Regions from separate parts of the Streptomyces sp. NPDC048504 genome, predicted to be linked through region 3. Evidence: predicted binding sites of a transcription regulator. Region 3 holds the regulator's gene; each other region holds the start of a gene.
The links. The regulator HrcA, encoded in region 3, represses chaperone genes, less so after heat shock. The targets are predictions, from matches to a motif close to TTNGCACTCNGNNNNNCNGAGTGCNAA.

Region 1 (2,268 bases), on a different contig from region 3:
AGCAGCGGCAGCAGGTCCTGGATGGAGCTGATCTTGCCCTGGTGGATGAGGATGTACGGGTCTTCGAGGACCGCTTCCATGCGCTCCTGGTCCGTCACGAAGTACGGCGACAGGTAGCCCTTGTCGAAGGCCATGCCCTCGGTGAAGTCCAGCTCCAGACCGAAGGTGTTGGACTCCTCGACGGTGATGACACCGTCCTTGCCGACCTTGTCCATCGCCTCGGCGATGAGCTCGCCGACCTGGCTGTCCTGCGCGGACAGACCGGCGACGGCGGCGATGTCGGCCTTGTCGTCGATGGGCCGCGCGGTGGCGAGCAGCTCGTCGGAGACGGCCTTGACGGCGGCGTCGATGCCCTTCTTCAGGGCGGCCGGGGAGGCACCCGCGGCGACGTTGCGCAGGCCCTCGCGCACGAGCGCCTGGGCGAGCACGGTGGCGGTGGTGGTGCCGTCACCCGCGATGTCGTTGGTCTTGGTCGCCACCTCCTTCACCAGCTGGGCACCGAGGTTCTCGTACGGGTCCTCCAGCTCGACCTCGCGGGCGATGGTGACACCGTCGTTGGTGATGGTGGGGGCGCCGAACTTCTTGTCGATGACGACGTTGCGGCCCTTGGGGCCGATCGTCACCTTCACCGTGTCGGCAAGCTTGTTGACGCCGCGCTCAAGGGCGCGACGGGCGTCCTCGTCGAACTTCAGGATCTTCGCCATGGGAGCGGTTCAGCCCTCTCGGAAAACGTGGGTGAAACGAACTACGCCCCTGACGCCCGGCTTCATAAGGTCGCGGGGGCCAGGGGCGCAGCTCACTGCAAAACTGGGTGTATCGGTGAAGCTCAGTACATCCGGGTGGTACCGGGTGAACTACTTCTCGATGACCGCGAGCACGTCGCGGGCCGAGAGGACGAGGTACTCCTCGCCCTGGTACTTCACTTCGGTGCCGCCGTACTTGCTGTACAGCACGATGTCGCCGGTCTGGACGTCGAGCGGCAGGCGCTCGCCGTTCTCGAAGCGACCCGGGCCCACGGCGAGGACGACGCCCTCCTGGGGCTTCTCCTTCGCGGTGTCCGGAATGACCAGGCCAGAAGCCGTGGTCTGCTCGGCTTCGAGCGCCTGGACCACAATGCGGTCCTCGAGCGGCTTGATGGCAACCTTGGAGCTGGCGGTCGTCACGATCCGACCTCCCCCTTCGGAGATCTCACGGGGTTAACTGTCTGAGGTGGCGACCAGGTCGATCCGTCGTCGCGGGTGCCGGACCTGCCCGTCGCTATTGGCACTCTCCAGGGGGGAGTGCCAGGTCTGAGACTATGACTGCGATTAGCACTCGGTCAAGCGGAGTGCCAATGCCCGCGGCGCCGCACCGGAATTTTGCCGTCGCCCTGAGCTGCCTGGCGGGCCTGTGCTTGCCGCCGCTGTCCCTGGGGGCTGCGCCCCCAGACCCCGCTTCGGCCTGAACGGCCTCGTCCTCAAACGCCGGACGGGCTGATTTTGCCGACCGGCGCTCAAGTGGCACTCAGAGGTAGTCCTCCAAGCTCCCCACCGTCAGCCCCGACTCCTGGATTCCGCGCAGCAGGCGGGCCGTGCTGTCGGCCGGGCCGACCTGGACGATGTCTCCGGGGGTGAGCCGGTGGTCGCCGCGGGCGTAGGTCAGGGTGCCGGTCGTGGTGGAGGCCCGCCAGAGGACCAGGGCGGAGATGCCGCAGTCGGCCGCGGCACGGCGGGTCGTCGTGTCGTACGTGCCCTCGGGGGGCCGGAGCAGGCGGGAGCGGGGGCGGGGGCGGTGGCCGCAGATCTGGGCGCGCTGGGTGGCGTAGGGCAGGCCGGTGAAGCGGGCGGGCTTCGGGGGTGTGCGGAACTCCGTGACCGGGAGGCGCAGTTCGCGGATCAGGTCGGTGAACCTCGGGTCCCGGCGGGCGCTCGCGTCATGGTCGTAGGTCAGGAAGACGACCCGGTCACGGGTGCGGACGTGGTCCACGACCGGTGGGAGGCCCGGGCCCGCCGAGCGCGCGGCGGGGTGGGGGGACGGTTTCGGGGCGGGGGCCAGTGGGGCCGTCAGACCCCAGTGGCGGTACGGCTGTTCGTGGGACGGGCCGTGCGGGTGGACGCGTTGGGCGGCCTTCTTGCCGAGCCGTTCGATGGGGTCGACGGACTGGGCGCAACCGGTGAGGAACAGCAGAGCGGCCGCCGACGCGACGGCCACCGGTACCCGCAGACGGCCCGCCCGCCTCACAGGTAGTCCTCCAGGCGGGCCACCGCGTACCCCTCGGCCGTGACCTTG
Region 2 (2,268 bases), on a different contig from region 3:
TGTAGGGTTGAGCGGGGTACAGTTGGGGAACCCGCTCCACTCCGCATGCCGGACGCATATGAGTACCCGCTCCGCGTGCGATGAGAAGTAGCCAAAGTGTGCAGACCTTTTGCGCGTTATGTTCCCTTTATCGGGCCCGACTTGCCCTGAAGTCGGACGAATTCTCCGTATATTCCCGACCGGTCCTGCCCGGAATTCTCGTCGGATTGACCTGTTGCAGACGGCAGTTGGACGGATACATTCGGCCGCGGTCGACGCGTTCCGGCGCACGCCCCCAATCCTGTGGGGGGTGAGGTCTGACCCGGATCCGCGAAGTGCGGGTCCGTGCAAGGGCCAGTAATAGGGGAGTTAGGCATGGCTCAGGGCACCGTCAAATGGTTCAACGCGGAGAAGGGGTACGGCTTCATCGCGGTCGACGGTGGTGCGGATGTTTTCGTCCACTACAGCGCGATTCAGATGGACGGCTACCGCACCCTGGAAGAGGGTCAGCGGGTCGATTTCGAGATCTCGCAGGGTCAGAAGGGGCCGCAGGCGGACATGGTCCGGCTCGCGACCAGCTGAAGCACGCGCCGACGAACAGCAGCGACGTTCTTCGTTCCTCACCGAAGGGCTCGTACTCCTGGGGGGTCACCTCCTGGGGTACGGGCCCTTCGGCATGCCCGGCCCGTCGGCGTGCCCGGTGTTTCCCTCGCGCGCGCCCGCGAGGATGAAGGCCCAGAACCTGGGAGCCGCTTGCACTCGACCATGCCGAGTGCTAATCATTGGCGTTAGCACTCTGAAGGTGAGAGTGATAACGAAGGACCGGGTCGGTGAGGCCCGCAGGCCAGGTGGTGCAAGGAACCACGGGGCAGGCAGGCCGTCCGTCGCGGGCGCCAGCGCGGTCCGGAGCAATCCACCCCAGTCCGGGAGGACCACTTCACATGGCCAAGATCATCGCGTTCGACGAGGAGGCACGGCGCGGTCTCGAGCGCGGGATGAACCAGCTCGCCGACGCCGTCAAGGTCACCCTTGGCCCCAAGGGCCGCAACGTCGTCCTCGAGAAGAAGTGGGGCGCCCCCACGATCACCAACGATGGTGTTTCCATCGCCAAGGAGATCGAGCTCGAGGACCCGTACGAGAAGATCGGCGCCGAGCTGGTCAAGGAAGTCGCCAAGAAGACGGACGACGTCGCCGGTGACGGTACGACCACCGCGACCGTGCTCGCCCAGGCCCTCGTCAAGGAGGGTCTGCGCAACGTAGCCGCGGGCGCCAACCCGATGGCCCTCAAGCGCGGTATCGAGAAGGCCGTCGAGGCCGTCTCCGGTGCCCTGCTGGAGCAGGCCAAGGACGTGGAGACCAAGGAGCAGATCGCTTCGACGGCCTCCATCTCCGCCGCCGACACCCAGATCGGCGAGCTCATCGCCGAGGCGATGGACAAGGTCGGCAAGGAAGGCGTCATCACCGTCGAGGAGTCCCAGACCTTCGGTCTGGAGCTGGAGCTCACCGAGGGTATGCGCTTCGACAAGGGCTACATCTCGGCGTACTTCGCCACCGACATGGAGCGTATGGAGGCCGTCCTCGACGACCCGTACATCCTGATCGCCAACTCGAAGATCGCCAACGTCAAGGACCTGCTCCCGCTCCTGGAGAAGGTCATGCAGTCGGGCAAGCCGCTGCTGATCATCGCCGAGGACGTCGAGGGCGAGGCCCTGTCCACGCTGGTCGTCAACAAGATCCGCGGCACCTTCAAGTCCGTCGCCGTCAAGGCTCCGGGCTTCGGTGACCGTCGCAAGGCCATGCTCGGCGACATCGCCATCCTCACGGGCGGCGAGGTCATCTCCGAGGAGGTCGGCCTCAAGCTGGAGAACGCGACCGTGGATCTCCTCGGCCGCGCCCGCAAGGTCGTCATCACCAAGGACGAGACGACGATCGTCGACGGCTCGGGCTCGGCGGACCAGGTTGCCGGTCGCGTCAACCAGATCCGCGCCGAGATCGAGAACAGCGACTCGGACTACGACCGCGAGAAGCTCCAGGAGCGCCTCGCCAAGCTCGCCGGCGGCGTCGCTGTCATCAAGGCGGGCGCGGCCACCGAGGTCGAGCTCAAGGAGCGCAAGCACCGCATCGAGGACGCCGTTCGCAACGCGAAGGCGGCCGTCGAGGAGGGCATCGTCGCCGGTGGTGGCGTCGCGCTCATCCAGGCGGGCCACGTCTTCGAGAAGCTTGAGCTCGAAGGTGACGAGGCCACGGGTGCCGCGATCGTGAAGCTGGCCCTTGAGGCCCCGCTGAAGC
Region 3 (2,268 bases):
GGGGCCGACCTCGCCCTCGCCCGCGAGCTGGATCCGCGTGCCGTTGTCCACACCGGCCGGGATCTTCACCGTGAGGGTGCGCCGCGAGCGGACGCGGCCGTCGCCGGCGCACTCCGGGCACGGCGTCGGCACGACCGTGCCGAAGCCCTGGCACTGGGGGCAGGGGCGGGATGTCATGACCTGGCCCAGGAAGGACCGGGTCACCTGCGAGACCTCACCGCGACCGCGACACATGTCACAGGTCTGCGCGGAGGTGCCGGGGGCCGCGCCCTCGCCGTTGCAGGTGTTGCAGACGACGGCCGTGTCGACCTGGATGTCCTTCGTCGTGCCGAAGGCCGCCTCGTCGAGCTCGATCTCCAGCCGGATCATCGCGTCCTGGCCCCGGCGGGTGCGCGAGCGCGGTCCGCGCTGCGACGCCGTGCCGAAGAACGCGTCCATGATGTCCGAGAAGTTCCCGAAGCCGCCCGCGCCGAAGCCGCCGGCTCCGCCGCCGCCCGCCTGCGAGAGGGGGTCGCCGCCGAGGTCGTAGACCTGCTTCTTCTGCGGGTCCGAGAGCACCTCGTAAGCGGCGTTGATCTCCTTGAACCGCTCCTGGGTCTTCGGATCCGGATTCACGTCCGGGTGCAGCTCGCGCGCGAGCCTACGGAAGGCCTTCTTGATCTCATCCTGCGACGCGTCGCGACGCACGCCGAGAACGGCGTAGTAGTCCGTGGCCACTTAGGACTCCGCCAGGATCTGTCCGACGTACCGTGCCACTGCGCGTACCGCTCCCATCGTTCCCGGGTAATCCATGCGGGTCGGTCCGACCACGCCCAGCTTGGCGACTGCCTCGCCGCCCGAACCGTAGCCGACCGACACCACCGAAGTGGAGTTGAGCCCCTCGTAGGCGTTCTCGTGACCGATCCGTACGGTCATGCCCGAATCCCCCGCCTCACCAAGCAACTTGAGGAGGACGACCTGCTCCTCAAGAGCTTCCAGGATGGGGCGGATGGTGAGGGGAAAGTCATGTCCGAAGCGGGTGAGATTGGCGGTGCCGCCGATCATCAATCGCTCCTCGGTCTCCTCGACGAGGGTCTCCAGGAGGGTGGAGAGCACCGTCGTGACCGTGCCGCGGTCCTCGGCCTCGAAGGCCTCCGGCAGGTCCTGCACGAGCTGCGGCACGTCCGCGAAGCGGCGGGCCGCGATCCGGCTGTTGAGCCGCGCGCGTAGATCCGCGAGCGAGCTCTCCCCGAAGGGCGCCGGGCAGTCGACCATGCGCTGCTCGACCCGCCCGGTGTCGGTGATCAGCACGAGCATCACGCGCGCGGGGGCCAGCGACAGCAGCTCCACGTGCCGGACGGTCGAGCGGGTCAGCGACGGGTACTGCACGACGGCGACCTGCCGGGTGAGCTGCGCGAGCAGCCGTACCGTACGGCCGACGACGTCGTCGAGGTCGACCGCGCCGTCGAGGAAGTTCTGGATGGCCTTGCGCTCGGGTCCGGTCATCGGCTTGACGCCGGCGAGCTTGTCGACGAAGAGCCGGTAGCCCTTGTCGGTCGGAATCCGTCCGGCGCTGGTGTGCGGCTGGGCGATGTAGCCCTCGTCCTCCAGGGCCGCCATGTCGTTGCGCACGGTCGCCGGGGAGACGCCGAGGCTGTGCCGCTCGGTGAGCGCCTTGGACCCCACCGGCTCCTCGGTGCCGACATAGTCCTGGACGATGGCGCGCAGCACCTGAAGCCTGCGTTCGCTGAGCATCGCGCACACCTCCAGTTCTGGTCGCCGTTTTGGTACCGGGCTGCCCTTTCCTGGCACTCTGTGCGCGCGAGTGCCAGCGTTCCCCGGCCCAGTGTACGGCCGTGAGGTACACCCCGGGCAAGGCCGGTCCTGCGATGTCATGCCCTGAGTGCCGTCACCGTTAGCGTCGCCGTATGACGGTGACTTGGGAAGAGGCGGGGTGGGAGCGGCTGGCCGCCGGGGTGGGGCGGTGCCGGCTGCCTGGCTGGGACTGCACGGTCGGGCTGGTGACCGGCGGGGACTCGGCGCTGCTGATCGACGCGGGGTCGAGCCTGGCGGAGGGCGCGCGGTTGCGTAGGCAGGCGCAGGCGCTCGCCGGGCGCCGGGTGCCGCTTCTCGCGCTCACCCACCCGCATTTCGACCATGTCCTGGGGGCGGCGGCCTTTGCCGGGGCGACGGTTTTCGTGGCCGCGGGCGCGGACGAGGTGTTCGAGAGCGGTGCCGAGGAGCTGCGGGCCGACGCGGTACGCAACGGGCTGGACCCGCGGGCGGCGG

Region 1: groES (co-chaperone GroES) is a predicted target of HrcA. The motif match lies at 1,308-1,334, and genes of this name have one in related genera.
Region 2: groL (chaperonin GroEL) is a predicted target of HrcA. The motif match lies at 732-758, and genes of this name have one in related genera.

The regions. Positions count from the first base shown of each region.
Region 1 covers NZ_JBICXA010000014.1:150,477-152,744, forward strand. Annotated here, with positions in the region: gene groL (chaperonin GroEL) at 1-704, opposite strand, end outside; gene groES (co-chaperone GroES) at 855-1,163, opposite strand; gene ACGFY9_RS31460 (hypothetical protein) at 1,504-2,220, opposite strand; gene ACGFY9_RS31465 (polysaccharide deacetylase family protein) at 2,217-2,268, opposite strand, start outside.
Region 2 covers NZ_JBICXA010000002.1:483,022-485,289, reverse strand. Annotated here, with positions in the region: gene ACGFY9_RS06490 (cold-shock protein) at 355-561, shown strand; gene groL (chaperonin GroEL) at 921-2,268, shown strand, end outside.
Region 3 covers NZ_JBICXA010000007.1:115,873-118,140, forward strand. Annotated here, with positions in the region: gene dnaJ (molecular chaperone DnaJ) at 1-717, opposite strand, end outside; gene hrcA (heat-inducible transcriptional repressor HrcA) at 718-1,734, opposite strand; gene ACGFY9_RS18925 (MBL fold metallo-hydrolase) at 1,908-2,268, shown strand, end outside.